One region of the Sporosarcina sp. So3-204 genome, then DNA from elsewhere that is predicted to be linked to it. Evidence: riboswitches for the same ligand, from Rfam matches in the RefSeq annotation. Region 1 holds a riboswitch; each other region holds the start of a gene.
The links. Region 1 has a riboswitch for S-adenosylmethionine ahead of metK (methionine adenosyltransferase). Riboswitches for the same ligand answer to the same signal wherever they lie in the genome.
Positions count from the first base shown of each region.

Region 2: linked by a shared signal. The riboswitch ahead of AC3RV6_RS15845 (cyclase family protein) and the one ahead of metK (methionine adenosyltransferase) in region 1 are both predicted to bind S-adenosylmethionine.
Region 3: linked by a shared signal. The riboswitch ahead of AC3RV6_RS02945 (MetQ/NlpA family ABC transporter substrate-binding protein) and the one ahead of metK (methionine adenosyltransferase) in region 1 are both predicted to bind S-adenosylmethionine.

Region 1 is NZ_CM176485.1:2,771,832-2,778,157, reverse strand. It holds gene AC3RV6_RS13600 (alpha/beta hydrolase family protein) at 1-693, shown strand, start outside; gene pckA (phosphoenolpyruvate carboxykinase (ATP)) at 737-2,323, opposite strand; SAM riboswitch class I at 2,510-2,629, shown strand; gene metK (methionine adenosyltransferase) at 2,819-4,024, shown strand; gene scpC (succinyl-CoA:acetate CoA-transferase ScpC) at 4,189-5,709, opposite strand; gene AC3RV6_RS13580 (LytTR family DNA-binding domain-containing protein) at 5,862-6,326, opposite strand, start outside.
Region 2 is NZ_CM176485.1:3,208,865-3,215,190, forward strand. It holds gene metE (5-methyltetrahydropteroyltriglutamate--homocysteine S-methyltransferase) at 1-1,147, opposite strand, end outside; gene AC3RV6_RS15835 (bifunctional homocysteine S-methyltransferase/methylenetetrahydrofolate reductase) at 1,185-3,050, opposite strand; gene AC3RV6_RS15840 (PLP-dependent transferase) at 3,069-4,193, opposite strand; SAM riboswitch class I at 4,285-4,392, opposite strand; gene AC3RV6_RS15845 (cyclase family protein) at 4,549-5,286, opposite strand; SAM riboswitch class I at 5,363-5,462, opposite strand; gene AC3RV6_RS15850 (urease accessory protein UreD) at 5,685-6,326, opposite strand, start outside.
Region 3 is NZ_CM176485.1:617,783-624,108, reverse strand. It holds gene AC3RV6_RS02955 (polysaccharide pyruvyl transferase family protein) at 1-208, shown strand, start outside; gene murJ (murein biosynthesis integral membrane protein MurJ) at 386-1,924, shown strand; SAM riboswitch class I at 2,081-2,194, shown strand; gene AC3RV6_RS02945 (MetQ/NlpA family ABC transporter substrate-binding protein) at 2,474-3,295, shown strand; gene AC3RV6_RS02940 (methionine ABC transporter ATP-binding protein) at 3,597-4,610, shown strand; gene AC3RV6_RS02935 (methionine ABC transporter permease) at 4,614-5,285, shown strand; gene AC3RV6_RS02930 (enoyl-CoA hydratase/isomerase family protein) at 5,299-6,075, shown strand; gene AC3RV6_RS02925 (alpha-hydroxy acid oxidase) at 6,316-6,326, shown strand, end outside.

The DNA of each region.
Region 1 (6,326 bases):
GTAAAAGTAAAAGGTTTATTAGCTGTACCAATTAAGGAAGGATCTTACGAAGGTATAATATACTTACGTGGCGGTATACAACATGTCGGTATGGTACGTCCGGCAAGAATTGCTCAAATTGCAGCGCAAGGTTTTGTCGTTTTCGCACCTTATTATCGTGGGAATCGAGGGGGAGAAGGACGGGATGAATTTGCGGGTGATGATCTTTTTGATGCTGTCAATGCGATTGAAGTTCTAAAGCAGTGTACTAAAGTAAATCGAAATCGGATTCATCTTTTTGCATTTTCACGTGGCGGGATTATGGCCTTGTGGACTGGAATTTTAAGGGATGACATTACTTCAATTGTTACATGGGGCGGCGTTTCCGACATTATTTTTATGTATAAAGAGCGAAAAGATTTGCGCCGAATGATGAAACGTGTGATAGGAGGAACACCTAATAATAACCCGGATGCCTACCGGGAACGAACCGCATTATTTCGAATAAATGATATTACTGCACCCGTACTTATTGTTCACGGAATACTTGATACAAATGTTTCATTTGAACAAGCTTTATTACTTGAAAATGCTTTACTTGATAAAAAGAAGGTAGTTGAAACGAGGTATTTCCCAAAATACTCACATTATATACCGCCCGTTGAGAACTTAAATGTTTTAAAAGGAGTATGCGCCTGGATGAAGGCACAATAAAATTAATAAAACGTCATGTATTAAAATACATGACGTTTTTTTATTATGCTATTGGTCCGCCTTTTTCAGAGATATCTTTTGAAACATTACCGAACTTTTTAAAGTTTTCTTGGAATAGATTCGAAAGCTCTTTAGCTTTTTTATCATATTCCTCACCATTTGCCCATGTCTTACGCGGGTTAAGTACTTCTGAAGGTACACCAGGAATCTCTTTTGGCATATGCAAGCCAAATATTGCATTTACTTCGGTTTCAACATTATTTAACTCACCATTTATTGCTGCACGAACCATTGTACGCGTATATTTTAAGTTCATACGGCTTCCCACGCCATAAACACCGCCAGTCCAACCAGTATTTACAAGGTATACTTGTGCATCATGCTCATCAATTTTATTACCAAGCATTTCAGCATATACAGTTGCATGTAGTGGTAAAAATGGTGAACCAAAGCATGTTGAGAATGTTGCTTCAGGTGCCGTAATTCCACGCTCAGTACCAGCAAGTTTTGAAGTATAACCACTTAAGAAATGGTACATAGCTTGCTCTTTCGTTAATTTTGAAATAGGTGGGAAAACGCCAGAAGCATCAGCTGTTAGAAATACAATTGTTTTTGGATGCCCTGCAACAGATGGCACGACAATATTGTCGATTGCATCAATTGGGTAAGCAGCACGTGTGTTTTCTGTTAATGAAGTATCGTTATAATCAGGAGTACGTGTAATTGGATCTAGCACTACGTTTTCTAGAACTGCACCAAATCGAATCGCACTGAAAATTTCTGGTTCTTTTTCTTCTGAAAGCCCAACACATTTCGCATAACATCCGCCTTCAATGTTAAATACGCCATTGTCAGACCAGCCATGTTCATCATCACCAATTAGTTTACGATTGCCATCTGCAGATAAAGTAGTTTTACCAGTACCAGATAGACCAAAGAATAAAGCGACATCGCCATCTTCACCGACGTTTGCAGAACAGTGCATTGGCATAATATTATTTTCAGGTAGTAAATAGTTCATAACTGAGAAGATTGATTTTTTCATCTCGCCTGCATACTCAGTTCCACCAATAAGTACAATTTGCTTTTCTATATTTACAATAATAAAAGTTTCTGAATTGGTTCCATCTACTGCTGGATTAGCCTTAAAAGATGGTGCTGCAATAACTGTGAATTGTGCTTTATGAGACGCCAATTCTTCCTCAGTTGGACGAATAAATAATTGATGTACAAAAAGGTTTTGCCACGCATATTCATTTACAACTTGAATCGATAACCGTGATGCTGTATCTGCACCAGCAAATCCTTTAAAAACATATAATTCGTCTTTTTTACTTAAGTGAGCAATTACTTTTTCATATAATGAATTAAAGACTTCTATAGAAATTGGACGGTTTATATTGCCCCAATCGATTTTGTCTTTAGATGTTGCTTCTTCGACGATATACTTGTCTTTAGGTGAACGGCCAGTATATTTTCCTGTACGTGCTGCTACTGCACCATCCGCTGAAAGTGCAGCTTCTCCACGTGATACTGCTTTTTCTACAAGTTGTGGAACTGAAAGTTGTGTGTGCACATTTTCGCCTGAAAGAAGATTTTTAAGCTCGTCATTAACGCTAACTGAGATCATATTTGTTTACCGTCCTTTACTTGATTTCCCATTTACTTGGGTGTCTTTGTTGATTAACATCCTATTCTTGAATTAGTATAACACATTTAAATTAATTTACTATAATAATTACATCTTTCACATTTTATACATAAAGAAGTTTGACATATTTCGATTTATTACGTAATATGTATTAATGAACGGATACTCTTATCCTGAGCTGGTGGAGGGGCAGCCCCTGAGAAACCCGGCAACCTGCAATAACATTTACTGTTAGTGTATAGGTGCCAAACCTGATGCAAGGTGCAAATCCTTGGACGATAAGAGTGAAGGGTGCTTACAAACATACGCCTTTCCTCATGTGTTTTACGTGAGCGGAGGGCTTTTTTGCTACGATTGCCCTTAAACCTCGTGTACGTAACTCGTAATGGTTTGGAAATCGATCCCCTGTAAATCAGGTGTTACATGGGAAAGTGAGTACCGTATCAATCTCGTAGGTTATTAGGAGGAAATCATATGACGAACCGCCGACTTTTTACATCGGAATCAGTGACAGAGGGACACCCAGACAAGATGTGTGATCAGATTTCTGATGCTATTTTGGATGCGATATTAGAAGAGGATCCAAATGCTAGAGTCGCTTGCGAAACAACTATAACTACAGGACTTGTTCTTGTTGCAGGTGAAATTTCTACAACTACATATGTCGACATTCCGAAAGTAGTTAGAGAAACAGTAAAACAAATAGGTTATACTAATGCGAAATATGGCTTCGATTGTGAAACTTCTGCTGTTTTAACTGCAATCGACGAACAATCTGCAGATATAGCTGCAGGTGTAGATAATGCCCTGGAAGCTCGTGAAGGATCAATGACAGATGATGAGCTTGAGGCAATTGGGGCAGGGGATCAAGGATTGATGTTTGGATACGCTTGTAATGAAACTCCAGAATTGATGCCTCTACCTATTAGTATGTCACATAGGCTAGCACGGAAACTTGCGCAAGTGAGAAAAGAAGGTATTCTTACTTACTTACGTCCGGATGGAAAAACACAAGTAACAGTTGAGTACGATGAGGATAATAAGCCGCAACGTATTGATACAATTGTTATTTCAACACAGCATGATCCTGATGCTACGCTTGAAGAGATTAAGCGTGACATTCGAAAGTATGTTATCGAACCAGTTGTTCCAGCTGAATTACTGGATGCAGAAACGAAGTATTTCATCAATCCTACTGGCCGTTTTGTAATTGGTGGTCCGCAAGGTGATGTAGGCTTAACAGGTCGTAAAATTATCGTTGATACTTACGGTGGTTATGCACGACATGGTGGTGGTGCATTTAGTGGGAAAGACGCGACTAAAGTCGATCGTTCCGCTTCTTATGCTGCTCGTTATGTGGCAAAAAATATTGTCGCTGCAGGACTTGCTGAAAGCTGTGAAGTTCAACTTGCTTATGCAATCGGTGTCGCACAACCTGTATCTATTGCAGTTGACACATTTGGAACAGGCACAGTCGAAGAAAGTAAACTTGTTGAAATCGTTCGCGATCTATTTGATTTACGCCCGTCAGGAATTATTAAAATGCTTGATTTACGTCGTCCGATATACAAACAAACGGCTGCATACGGTCATTTCGGTCGGACGGATATCAGTCTACCGTGGGAGCAAACAGATAAAGCTAATTTGTTAAATGAAAAAGTAGCTCTGTTAGTTAAATAATTGTACGCAGGTAGTGAGGGGAACCTCCTATCTGCGTTTTTTGATTTCTTTTAGACTTGTGCAAGTAGTTTCGTGCAAACTATAGTGCTTTTTATATTTTCTGTTTTTCAAAAACAAAAAGAGTTGAGTGGATATTATCCATTCAACTCTTTTTAAGTAATAGATTACTTTTCTACTGCTGATTTGTCATGCATTGTTCCGTGTGAAGCAAGATTCGTATGCCATGAAAATGCTTTTTCTAGAATATGTGGCGTTTGACCACCTCTAGCTTTCGCTTCTTCAAAGTAAGCTCTTGCTTGTGCCTTATAGTCAGGGTGAACACAATTTTCAATAATACGTTCTGCTGCTTGAGTAGGTGCAAGTCCACGAAGGTCTGCATAGCCTTGTTCAGTAACGATTACATCTACATCGTGGTTTGTATGGTCAACATGCGAAACGAATGGAACGATTGTAGAGATAGCTCCACCTTTTGCTGTTGACTGTGTTACGAAAATAGAGATTCTTGCATTTCGAGCAAAGTCTCCAGAACCGCCAATTCCATTCATTACTTTCGTTCCACTTACATGAGTAGAGTTTACGTTTCCGTAAATATCAACTTCCAACGCAGTGTTGAAAGAAATGATTCCAAGTCGACGAATAACTTCCGGATGGTTAGAAATCTCTTGTGGTCTAAATACAATTTTATCTTTATATTTAACTAAATCTGCTGCTAAATTATCTACGCGTTTCTTAGAAAGTGAAAATGCTGTCGCTGATGCAAATTTAACTACTCCTGCATCAATTAAATCAAAAACACCATCTTGTAGAACTTCTGAAGCAACTACAATATCTTTAAAGTTTGAATTTTTCATCCCATTAAGTACTGCATTCGCAACAGAACCAACACCTGATTGTAATGGAGCCAATTCTTCAGTTAAACGGCCTGCTTTAACTTCTTCTTCAAAAAAGTGTAATAAGTTATTAGCGATTTCTTGCGTCTCTTCGTTAGGTTCGAATAGTGGAGATGGGATATCTGGTTCTTCAGATAATACGATTCCACGAACTTTACTAGGATCTACACGAATACCTATTTCACCAATGCGTGTGCCAATATCATATACTGGAATTGCTTCACGCTCACTGCCTTGGTCTTTAGGAATATAGATATCATGAAGTCCTTCATATTCTTTTGGAGCAGATAAGTTAAGTTCAATAATTACATGTTTAGCTTCTTGCACAAAAATTGGAGAGTTTCCAACTGAGCCTGTTGGAATGATTAAACCATCTTCAGTAATTGCTGCAGCTTCAATAATTGCATAGTCGATTGGACCAAGAACGCCTTGACGAATAAGTTCTGCTGAATGTGATAAATGTTGATCGATATAAAATACTTCACCAGTATTGATTTTATTACGTAAAACAGGGTTACCTTGATAAGGAATACGCATATTAATAATTCCTGCTTCAGCCATCGATTGGTCAGCAGCTGGCCCCATAGAAGCGCCAGTATACAGGTTTACTTTGAATTTTTCATTTTGTCCTCTATTTGCTAAAGCTTGTGGAAATACTTTTGGTTCTCCGAAAAGTGTAAAACCACTCATACCTAGTGTCATTCCATCTTCAATCCATGATGCTGCTTCATCTGCTGATACTACTTTGCCTTCAAATGCAGCATTGCGAATAACTTTACTAAGATCTTTCTCCACGTCATCATCCACCTTATATCATTTTGTATCTAGTATATCAGTAATAGAGACTTAATTAACTATTAAGTGACTGAAAGGGCTTTTATTTTGACTAAAGCAAGATATTCACTACATAAAGAAGTAAATTTTGTTATTGCTAAAAATGAACAGCATTAAAAGTTTAGTAATTTCCTAAAGTAACTTGCATAACTTTGACTTACGGGAATCTTAGTTTTCCCCGACATAACTAAGAGAAAAGTAGAGTGCGAATCAGGAAGTATTTCTTCTATATGATTGATATTTATTATATAAGAACGGTGACACCGTATAAAAGTATCTACTGGCAATGATGATTCAAGTTCGCTTATATTATATCTATGTGTACAATTTTCAATTGTAGTATGGACATTTGTTTTTCTATTTTGTGCTTCCAGATAAATGATATCTTTGAAATGTATGGGTAACCAGCGGTCAGAAGATTTAACTGTTAAAAAAGGGGAGACCAATAACTGTGGTTTTCGGGGATAGATGGATGTAACTGCTCCCTCAACAATTCCATCCTTAAAAATTGGCACAGCAATACCATAGTATTGTACGCCGAAAATTTGGCTATCTCTTTCCTCTGAAATTCTTTTTTT
Region 2 (6,326 bases), 440 kb from region 1:
ATAATGCAGTGCGACTTTCGTCGAGCTCAGCAGCAACCGAATCTTTTCCACTTGAAATACCTTTTTGCAATACGACGATTTCAGCTAGTTTTTGGTCAGCGAAAGCCAGACCGCCTTTAATAATAGAATCTATTTTTTGTTCAGGCGTAGTACTAACCGGAACATGAAGAAGGGATGATGATCCTTGTATTACAAGACGCTCTTTATCTACGTGATTCACAATTTCTTCTAAAAGAACCAACTTAGCATCTAAATCTGCTCTCCACACGTTTCTTCCGTCTATTACACCAGCAAAAAGTACTTTGTCTTTCGGAAAACCATTTGTTTTGATTAATTCAAGCGAATCACCGTGTACGAAGTCTAAGCCTAATCCATATACTGGAAGTGCTGCAAACGCTTCGTAATTTGCGACTTTCTCAAAGTACGTTTGTAAAATAATTTTTAATTGTGGAGCTGCGCTTGTAATTGCTTCATATGCTTTTTGTATTGCTGCAATATCTTCTTTTGATTGCTCAAAAGTGAAGATTGGCTCGTCAATCTGAAGATACTCCGCGCCAGCTTCTACTAGTTCTTGCACTAATTGTACATAAAGTGGTGTGAACTTCTCTAGTTGTGCAACAAAGTTTCCTTCTTCAGAAGACTTCGCAAATTTAATGAATGTAACCGGACCTAATACAACTGGTTTACCTTCAATACCGAGTTTTTCTTTCGCTTCTTTATAGAATGTCAAAGGACGATTTTCAACTAATTTTGGTGTTACATTGTCTAGTTCCGGTACGATATAGTGATAGTTTGTATTAAACCATTTCGTCATTTCTGATGCAACCGCGTCTTTGTTTCCACGCGCGATGTCAAAATAAGTAGATAGTGGAACTTTTCCACCCTCATATTCAAATCTTGTAGGCACAACCCCAAACATAACTGAAGTATCCAACACGTGATCATATAAAGAGAAATCGCCAACTGGAATCAAATCAATGCCAATCTCCTGTTGCTTTTTAAGATTATCTAGACGAATATCCGTTGTTTTTTGTAGTAATTCTTCTTCTGATATTGCACCACTCCAAAAACTTTCCAATGCTCTTTTCCATTCACGCATTCCACCGATTCTCGGGTATCCTATGTTTGTGCTGATTACTTTAGTCATTATAATCTCTCCTATTTCTATTATAATTTTTTATTTTTTAAATCTTTATTCCGGTATCTTGAATAACTTTAAACTCTTCATTCACGCCTACTTTTTCGTTAATGTACTCAGTCAATGCTACCGTCATATCATAACGAGTAAACGGTGTTATTAAATAAATACCACGGAAATACTTCAATGCCACGTCAACTAGTTCTTTCGCAACTTCTATTCCAGCTTGCGTTGAATTATCCCGATGGCCCGCAGACAAAGCCATTCGCGCACGAACTTCATCCGTCAGCTTTATACCTGGTACTTCGTTGTGTAGAAACTCAGCATTTGTCGATGAAGTAAGTGGCATTATTCCGATATAAATAGGTACTTTCAAGTGTTTCGTTGCTTCATACACATCCACAATTTTTTCAACACTGTAAATTGGTTGTGTAATGAAATAGTCTGCACCCGCCTCAATCTTCTTCTCTAGCCTTATCGTTGCACGGTCCAAATGACGTACGTTCGGGTTAAATGCCGCGGCCACATTAAAGTTGGTTTTTTCCTGCAATGACTTGCCTGACCAAGAAATACCAGCATTAAATTTTTGTATTAACTCTAATAGTTCGAATGATGTCATATCGAAAACAGAGGTCGCTCCAGGAAAATCTCCAATTTTAGTAGGATCACCTGTTATTGCAAGTAGTTCTGTTATTCCAGTAAGGTGTAAACCCATTAAATGCGATTGCAGTCCAATCAAATTTCGATCTCTGCACGTTATGTGGACAAGTGGTGGCATATCGTATTTATGCTTAATTATCGATGCCATAGATGCATTGCAAATCCTTGGACTAGCTAAGGAATTATCCGCTATCGTTATTGCATCAACGCCTACATCTTTTAAGGCTTGAAGACCTAAAAAGTATTTCTCAGTATTTAAATGCTTCGGTGTATCAAACTCAACAATAACTGAATGCCTTCTCTTTACAATATCCACTAAGTTTTCTGCACGCGTCTCCTTTGATTCAACAAATTCAACTTTCGCTTTCTTCTTTTTCACTTGCTTTTCGGTAATTGGCTTTCGATTTGTTAGTCCTTCTACCAACGCACTGATATGTTCTGGCGTCGTCCCACAACAACCGCCCATCAGACTAACGCCTGCATTCCTGAATTTACTCGCATTCTCTTTGAAATATTCAGGTTCATTTTCGTAAAATAGTTTCCCATCTCTATAACCTGGAAAACTAGCATTTGGATATACTGCTAATCTTGCACGCTTAAGTAGTGGAACCGTTTCTAGTGATTTAAGCATATGATAAGGCCCAAGACGACAGTTTATTCCAACTACGTCTGCACCTAAATCATCTAACAGCTGCAAAGCCTCGGCAAGCTCCATCCCATTTTGGAGCACACCCGCTTCATGCATGGATACGTTCGCTATGATTGGTAAGTCTGTCACTTCTCGTGCTATTTTTAGCACAGTCGATAGTTCTTCAAAATCATAATACGTTTCCAAAATAATGCCATCGACACCTTCTAAAAGTAAGCAATACAGCTGTTCACGGAAACTCCTCTTGATTTCCTCTTTTGTACCAATTAACGTCTGAGATCCGTGAATACCTCCAATCGTTCCTAATATAAACGTGCCATCTTTCGCAGCATCTTTTGCAAGTTTTACAGCCGCTTGGTTAATTTTCTTCACACTATCCTCTAAACCATAGCGTGAAAGTTTAATATAATTTGCGCCATATGTATTCGTTTGAATAACATCGGCACCTGCCGCAATATAAGCTTGGTGAATTTGAAGTACTTGATCGGGATGTGTAAGATTCAATTCTTCAAAACATCGATCCACGCCATGTGAATAGAGAAGCGAGCCCATTGCACCGTCCCCTATTAAAATGCGTTCTTTTAAAGTATCTAGCAAGTTCAATAACTACACTTCCTTCTCCTAGACTTTCTGTTTCAACAAATCTTTACATACCTCAAAAGCTTGTTCAAAATCTATAATCAAATCATCTACATGTTCAATCCCTACTGATACACGTAGTAAGCAATTTGTTAAACCATATTCATTTCTTTCTTTTTCAGGAATATCTGTATGGGTTTGAGTCGCAGGATAAGTGATAAAACTTTCAACTCCACCTAAACTTTCTGCAAAAGTAATTAAATCTAATGATTTTAGAAATGTCGGGACAAGTGCCTCATCCTTAATTAAGAAGCTAACCATACCGCCTCTACCAGGATAATAAACATCAGTTACAAGCGAATGAGCAAGTAAGTATTCTTTCACTTGTTTAGCATTTCGTTCATGTTGCGCCATTCTAATCGCTAACGTTTTTAGACCTCTCATTAAAAGCCAACAATCAAAAGGTGCTAAGATTGCGCCTGAAGCATTGTGCAAGTATTCCAGTTCTTCTCCTATCTCTTTACCTTTTGATACAACGACACCAGCTAGTAAATCATTATGTCCGCCTAAATATTTAGTAGCACTATGAATGACAATATCAGCACCTTCTTCAATTGGACGTTGAATATACGGACTATAAAAAGTGTTATCAACGATTAAAAGTAAATCATTTTTTTTCGCGAATTTAGAAGTCTCCTTAATATCCGTTTCTTTCATCAATGGATTTGTCGGTGTTTCAAGGAATATTGCTTTTGTGTTTGGTTGGATTAGTTTCTCCAACTCATCTGGATTCTCACCGTTCCAATAAGAGAAAGTAAAGCCATACTTCTTCTCAAATATTTCGAACATTCTATATGAGCCGCCGTAAATATCTCTGGATACGATGAAATGATTATCTTTTTCAAATAACATAAATACGAGTTGAATTGCACTCATCCCTGAGCTGCAAGCAAATCCATTGTCACCATTTTCAAGTCGTGCTAATCCTTCTTGTAATACGTCCCTGGTCGGTGTTCCCGTTCTAGAATACGCATAACCGTTACCTAATCCTATTTCATCATGTCTATATGCTGTTGAAAAATACACAGGGGTGTTAATTGAACCTAAGCTTTCGTCTTTCTTATTGCCAATTTGCGCTAACTCAGTTTCTTTTTTATAATTAACCATCAACTAATCCCCTCTCAATAATAAAAGCAAATAAAAAAATCACCTTCCGTATTTCGCTAGGAAGATGATTCTAAAAAATAAATTAGAGGTCTGCTCATCTTCCAAGTCATTTTCAGACTTGCTGGAATTAGCACCTTGCCAAAACTTGGCGGTTGCTGAAGTGTCATAGGGCCAGTCCCTCTACCTCTCTAGATAAGAAAATCTATTAAGTTGTGTGATTTGTTTATTAACATCACTTTACATCAATGTATTTTAATTTGCAACACTTTTAAGAAAGAATAATCAAGTCTATATAGTCAATGTATTTAATAAATTCAGACTTCGATAGTATTCATATTTACACATTCGTTTTTAATTAAGGTAAGATTGCAAAAGATCTTACAGGAAATCCTGATGCTTTTTCTGGTTTCGGTACGATATTAAAGATAATTGCACCAGTAGCTGGTAATTGATCAAGATTCGTTAACAATTCTACTTGGAACGTATCCTGTTCAAGCACATAGTATTCACCATGTAGCGCTTTATTACGTTGAAAATCAATACTCGAATCAGTATCGTATGTTTCATGTCCAACTGCTTTTATATTTCTTTCCTCATATAAAAACTTTAAGGCATCTAGCCCCCAACCTGGAATACGGTTATTTCCTTCGGCATCCTTATTATTAAACGCCTCTTCGTTTGGCCAGCGTTTGCTCCAATCTGATCTAAGCGCGACAAATGTCCCTGCGTCAATTTTGCCATGTACTTCTTCAAAATCTAATACATCTTGTACTGTTAGCGTAAAATCATGATTTTCAGCAGATTCACTCGATTTGTCAATAACGACAAGCGGTAAAACCAATTCCTTTAAATCTAATTCTTCGACATATCTGGTGTCTCTCACAAAATGAATCGGTGCATCGATATGTGTTCCGTACTGTCCTGCAAATTTGAAACTTTGCGCAAAAAATCCATCGTCATGATCAAATAACGTCGTAAACTCTGCTGCATCAAACGCTGCAAAATGTGGTGAATCCGGTCCAAATGTATGTGTTAAGTCTACCCACTTTTTTCCTTTTAGTAAGTTAACAGCCTCTAATAATTGATTCGACATTAAATCCCCTCCAATTTTCTGAACAAAAAAACTCTCCTTATGTAAAAGAAGAGTTTAGCGTATACGCTCATTTCTCTTCTCATCTCCAAGTTAATACACTTCTGGAATTAGCACAGTACAAATTGTCTGTTGCTGAGGCTTCAAAGGGCCAGTCCCTCCACCTCTCTGGATAAGAAAGTAATCTATTAAGTTAATGCTTATCACAATACACAAACTTTAAAGAATTGTCAAACTACTAGAAATTTAATTCTAAAAAAAAAAAAAAAAGAATCAACATAAATCCACTCTAAATTTCTAATACCTAAAAATTAGTACTTAGATTGTATGATTTATATCATCGGAACATAGTCATATCAACCTTAAAAAACTCGGCCATGTTGATAACCGAGTTCTGTTCATTAATATTTTCTTAAGAAACTGGGTTTCTTATTAAACCACTCTTGGCTGATTAAACTATGGCATGCAGTGAACATTCTTTCAATAGTTTGCGTCTTATTTGCAAATACTCGCAGTGTGAATCCTGATATAGGTAGCTTTGATATACCAATTTTATTATCTGCAGTTTCTTCATTCAAAGTTTTATATAACTGGTCAATTAAGGCATCATCCACCTGTTCACCGACGACAATCATAGACCCTAGATGTGTAAATCCCTCCATAAATCCAAGCTCATTCATATTTTGGTTTAATGGATTTAATCTTACATGATCATAAGCAATTAACTCATTTTCACTATAGATTTCATTTATAAGTTGGAGCGTATCATAGCTGAAATTTTCACCTTCAGGAGACCAACCTGGGGTAAGTATATCTGTATAAAGGAGTACAGCACCCTTCGCCATTCGGAATACGTTTTTTTGCTTATATCTGGCATTTTTATAAGCAATTAACGGGTCAGGAATGTACTCAAAATAACTTCCTTCTTTCAGTTCAACTTCAGTTTCCTGATACGCTTCTGTACGCGGTGTTTTATATACTTTTGTTGCTGATTGCGTTGTCAAAGTTAGTTTGGCGTTTTTCTCAAGCGTAATTTTCATGCG
Region 3 (6,326 bases), 1.6 Mb from region 1:
AGATTTCATGTCTTTTGTCGGCTTATCTGATCGTTGCTTACAAATGGACGACCTAAAAGTAAATGATGATGCAATTGCTGACGTCTTTAAAAAGTTAAGCAATGACTGGGAGAATACGATTATGAAAACGAAGGAAGTTTCTAATTTTATTAATCAGGAAGCATTGAAAGGTCTAAAATTAATGAAAAAGGCTGTGACGCGTTTATGAAACAAATACTCGTTCTCAGCAAATTACTGTTCACTTCCAATCGCCTAACTTTTAATGTTTCCAAGAGTTTTCTAGCTGTATCTTATAGATATGCCTATATTAATAAAACGGATATCGCTATGGCCCTTTTAAGAGTTAAATGTTATCGAAGTCGACCAATGAAGGTAGGGACGGCATATGAATTCATTTGTTAAAATTGTTGGCGTTGTTGCGATAATAAATGTCGTTGCTCGTCTGTTTGGCTTTTTTCGTGAAATCGTAATTGGCTATCAGTATGGTAGCAGTTATATTGCGGACAGTATTTTCACCGCATATATGATTCCAAACTTTCTCTACTTAGTTGTCGGTGGTGCTTTTACGACAGCTGTCATTTCTATTTATAGTCGCGGCACAACTGATAAAGCACTTTTCGTTAAGCAATCTTTTACAATTGTATTGTTTCTCGTATCAGCCATGACAGTCGTTTTATTATTATTTACTGATCCAATAATGGCGTTATTCAATAGCGAGAAAGTTGCGAGTGGACTTAGCCAAGAAGATATCGGATTAACTAAACATCTTTACTATTGGATGTTACCTTCTTCTATTTTACTTGTCCTTTCATCTTGGTATAGCGGATTACTAAATGTAAATCAAAAGTTTCATTTATCAAGTTTTGCTATATTAATTTATAATGCAATCTTTTTAGTCATTGCAGTAGGTTTATCATTTTTCTTTGGTCCAATTGCATACGGAATTAGTGCGATGGCAAGCTCAATCTTAATGGTTTACTTCTTGGTTGTTGGTTACCGAAAATTAAAAACGCATCCTGTAGGTATTTCCTTTAAACATAATTTATCATCAAAACAATTATGGTATATGATAATGCCAATCATGCTCGGTGGCGCAACTATCCAGCTTTACGCCTTGCTTCAACGGCTTTTTGCAGGTATGTTATCTGAAGGAGCGATTGCATCTGTAAACTATGCATCAAAACTTATGCAATTTCCGCAGGCCATATTAATTACTGCAGTAACAACGGTTATTTATCCAATATTAAGCTTAAAAGAAAATGACAATGATGTAACTTCGATTCGCAGTCTTTATTCCAAAGGCTTGCATTATTTGTTATTATTGCTCATTCCAGTTACAGTTTTCTCTTATTTTTATTCGGAAAACTTAGTACAAGTTATTTTCCAATACGGGAACTTTGATGCACAGTCAACAGCTATAACAGCTCCCATATTAGCGATTTTTGTACTAGCTATGTATTTCCTTGCGGCAAACACGTATATCACACGCTTTTACTATGCTAAAGGTGACTCCATGGCACCGGTTATTTTTAGTTTAATAAACGTCTTCGGGGTCAACATTGCAATCATTATGTCGCTCGTAGACTCTATGGGCGCCGCAGCGATTGCCTGGGGTACATTAGTAAGTTCTGTTACAAACTTTATCATGTTAATCGCCTATGCTAATAGAAAGTATAAATTAAAAATGGGCGTTTTCAGTAAGGAATTAGAGTTTTACCGTGCGATTTTGCCAATTATCATCATTACAGTCGTTGTTTATTATTCAAGTCAGTACTTAGTATTTGATTATAAATGGTTGACTTTTATTGTTGGTGTAGGGATCTTCGGAATTACAGTAGTAGGTTCCTATTTCCTATTTGGAATAAAAGAAGTTCAAGAATACACACATAAGCTCAAAAGAAAGCTTTTAAAACATAAAAATTAAGCAAAAAGTGTGGGGATTTTATTATCCCACGCTTTTTTCTATTAATTAATCTAAGTCATTTCGTCAAATAACGACAAAATAGTAGAATTAGATTGACAGTGTATTCTTTACATTGTAATATGTGGGTGTGAACCAATTTGAAAATTAAATAGAAATCTCTTATCAAGAGTAGCTGAGGGACTGGCCCGTTGAAGCTCGGCAACCATCTATAGTAATTGCTATAGACAGGTGCTAAATCCTGCAAAATGTTTTTGTTTTGAAAGATGAGAGAGGACGATCTTATTAGCCATACATAAGTGTGCCTCTCTATTTTTGATAGAGGGGCTTTTTGATTTTTCAAAATAAGTATTGTTAACATCCAGTGTTGATTTACGCTGCAGGCGGACGCTTTCCGCGGGGCGAGCGGTTAGCCGCTTCAGTCGCTACGCTCCTTCCAGGGTCTCACCTGTCTCGCTAATCCCGTCGGAGTCGCCGCCTTTCGCTTCAATCAATAATATTATTAACACAGTCTTCAAAATAAATATACATACAAAAACAGGGGGAATTCAAATGAAAAAAGTTAGTATTTTATTGTCAATCGTATTATTACTCGGTATCCTTACAGCTTGTGGAACTGGAAAAGATGACAAAGGAAAAGTCAACGCACTTAATGAATCGAAACTTTTAATTGGTGTTACGGGTGGCCCACATGAACAAATTATGGAAAAAGTAAAAGAAATTGCAGCAAAAGATGGACTGGAAATTGATATCAAATCATTTTCTGACTACGTAATTCCTAACACTGCTCTATCTGAAGGCGATTTAGATGTAAATAGTTATCAACATAAACCATTCCTAGATAAATTTAATGCAGACCACAGTACAGATCTTGTTACAATTGGAAAAACAATTTTAAACCCAATGGCTGTTTATTCAAACGAATATAAAGACATGAAAGACCTTCCAAACGGTTCAAAATTCGGACTACCAAATGACCCAACTAACGGATCACGTGCATTATTCATTCTTCAAGAAGCTGGTATTATTAAATTAGATGAAGCGAAGAAAGAAACAGCTAATATTCATGACGTAATCGAAAATCCACAAAATCTTGAATTCATCGAACTAGATGCAGCACAAATTCCGAACCAACTTGGCGAGCTTGCTGCAGCTGCAATCAATACAAACTTTGCGATTGCAACTGGTCTTAACCCGAAAGAAGATTCAATTCTTTTAGAATCAACTGACTCACCATATGTTAACTACATCGTTGTTCGTGCTGAAAACGAAAATGATGAAGTTCTGAAAAAACTAGTAAAAGCTTATCAATCTCCAGAAGTTAAAAAGTTTGTAGAAGAGGAATTCGGCGGCTCAATCATCCCAGGTTGGTAAGGTTGAGTCACTCCCCTTCTACACAAGTTACCAGTTCAATCAATTTCATAATATTATTTTATCGCCACACCACCACAACATATAGTCAAGTTGAACCGTTCTCGAACAATATGTTGTGTCGTTGTAGCAAGTTAAGGTAATTATGAAATTGACTCTGTTCAATCAATTTCATAATAGGATTTTATCGCCACACCACCACAACATATAGTCGAGTTGAACCGTTCTCGAACAATATGTTGTGTCGTTGTAGCAAGTTAAGGTAATTATGAAATTGACTCTGTTGTAGAAAGGAATGGACTATATGATTTTATTAAAAAACGTTACAAAAACATTTGAAACGAAAAACGGCGTTGTTGAAGCAGTAAAAAACGTTAACCTCCACGTTAAAAAAGGTGAAATTCACGGCGTTATTGGTTATAGTGGCGCTGGTAAAAGTACGTTAATCAGATGTGTTAACTTACTTGAAAGACCATCTGAAGGCCAAGTATTCATAAAGGGACAGGAAATCATGTCCCTTCCTTTGAATCAATTACGTGAAACAAGAAAAGGAATCGGCATGATTTTCCAAGGTTTTAATTTACTTAAAACAGCAACTGTTTACGATAACATCGCTATTCCGTTAAAACTACTCGGATTTGATAAAGAAGAAACGAAAAAGCGTGTCATTAAATACTTGGAAATTGTTGGTTTATCCGATAAACATAAATCTTTTCCAAATCAATTATCAGGCGGACAAAAACAGCGTGTCGCCATTGCAAGATCTCTTGCGCAAGAACCAGAAATACTGTTAAGTGACGAAGCAACAAGCGCACTAGACCCTGAAACGACAGAATCCATTCTAGATCTTCTATTAAAAATTAATGCAGAACTCGGAATTACGATTTTACTAATTACGCATGAAATGAACGTCATCCAAAAGATTTGTGATTATGTCTACGTGATGGAAGACGGGAATGTCATAGAGCAAGGCACGACAATCGATTTATTTTCACGTCCACAGGAGCCTACAACTCAGACGTTTCTCAACACGATCTCACAACGGAAACTATCTCCTTCTTTAATTCAACAACTAAGCCTAACAGGTGCTGTTACAAGACTCACTTTTGTAGGCGAATCAACAAGTCAACCGCTTCTTGCGCTTGCGACAGAAAAATTTAACGTAAAACCGAATATCTTATCTGCAAATATTATTGAACTAAAAAATGGCATCGTCGGAAACTTGGTCATTCACCTCGTTGGTGAAAAAGAAAATATTGTAAAAGCGTTACAGTTCTTAACTGAACAAGGCGTCGGTACAGAAGAATTGGAGGGGTAAGACATGAACAATGATGCGAATTTTATTGATAAATGGGTTCCGATTATTTGGAAATCAATCGTAGAAACTTTTCAAATGGTAACTGTCTCCCTCGTATTTTCAGTTGTTCTCGGTGTACTGTTAGGGATTTTGTTAGTACTTACCCGACCTGGCCAATCTTTTGAGAATAAATTCGTCTACAATCTATTTAATTTAATCGTCAATATTCTTAGATCTATTCCATTTATTATTTTATTGTTTTTCATTTTGCCATTCACGAAAATTATTGCTGGTACAACCATTGGCGTGCAAGGTGTTATCGTTCCACTCGTCATCTATACAGCACCATATATTGCGAGATTAATGGAAACCGCATTACTAGAAGTCGACCAAGGTACAGTCGAAGCTTACACAGCGATGGGTATTAAAAGAAGATCAATCATTTGGAATGTCCTTCTTAGAGAAGCAAGACCTTCCATTATACTTGGTTTAACAATTGCTACCGTTAGTTTAATTGGTGCAACAGCAATGGCCGGACTTGTTGGTGCAGGTGGTCTCGGTGACCTTGCTTACAGATATGGACATATTCAATACGAAGTTGAAGTCATGTACGCAACAGTCTTCATATTAATTGTTCTCGTCCAAGGAATTCAAATGCTCGGTAACCATTTTTCAGCGAAATTAAAGAAAGATTGAACGGAGGTTTATCATGACTTACGAAGTATTTTCAACCATAGACGGCCAGGTCGCAACAATCGTTTTCGATCGACCTGCTAAGAAGAATTCATTTTCACTGGCAATGTTTAAAAAACTTTATGACGTTTTGGATGAACTAGAAAAAGACCCATCAGTGAAAGTACTCATCGTCCGTGGTGTCGATGAAACAGCATTCTCTTCCGGTGCTGACATCAGTGAATTTCTCGATGCACGGTTCGAAACAGACAAAGCAAAACAATACAACGACGAAGCGCTCCGAGCAATCGATAAACTATACCGCTTCCCTCGCCCTACAATCGCATTAATACGAAAACTAGCAATTGGCGGCGGGTTAGAACTCGCAAACTCATGCGACTTCAGATTTGCATCAACAGATAGTAAACTCGGCATTACAGCAGCAAATGTAGGCATCGTCTACAACCTATCCAGCACAAAAAGACTTTACAACCTAATAGGCCCATCAAAATCAAAAGAACTTCTCTATACAGCAAAGCTAATTAGCGCAGAAGAAGCAGTCTCAATTGGCCTAATTAACGAAGCCTATAGCCCTGACACGATAGATGAAGAAGTAAACTCATTCGCACAACTCATAATTAGCAAATCCTCCGTCGCCAATGCAGGCATAAAAAAAGTCATCCAAGCAATCGTCGACGGCGAAAACGAAGAAAACGAAGAACTAGCAGAAATGATTTTAGAATCCTTCAGCTCCGATGACTATAAAGAAGGCATCGACGCTTTTTTGAACAAGAGGAAACCTAATTTTAAATAACTAGAATTCAACACCTAAAATCAACTATATAAGTTGAAATTAGGAATACTACATCTAGTTGATTGAAGTGGAGAGCGGCGACTCCAGCGGGAAAAGCGCGTCCAGGTGAGACCCCGCAGGAGCGTAGCGACGAGGAGGCTCACGGACCGCCCGCGGAAAGCGTCCGCTCGGAACGGAAATCAACGGTTTCGTAGAACTAAATTCATTAGTTTAATCCCAATAAAAAAGGACTGATCATTCATGACAGCAAA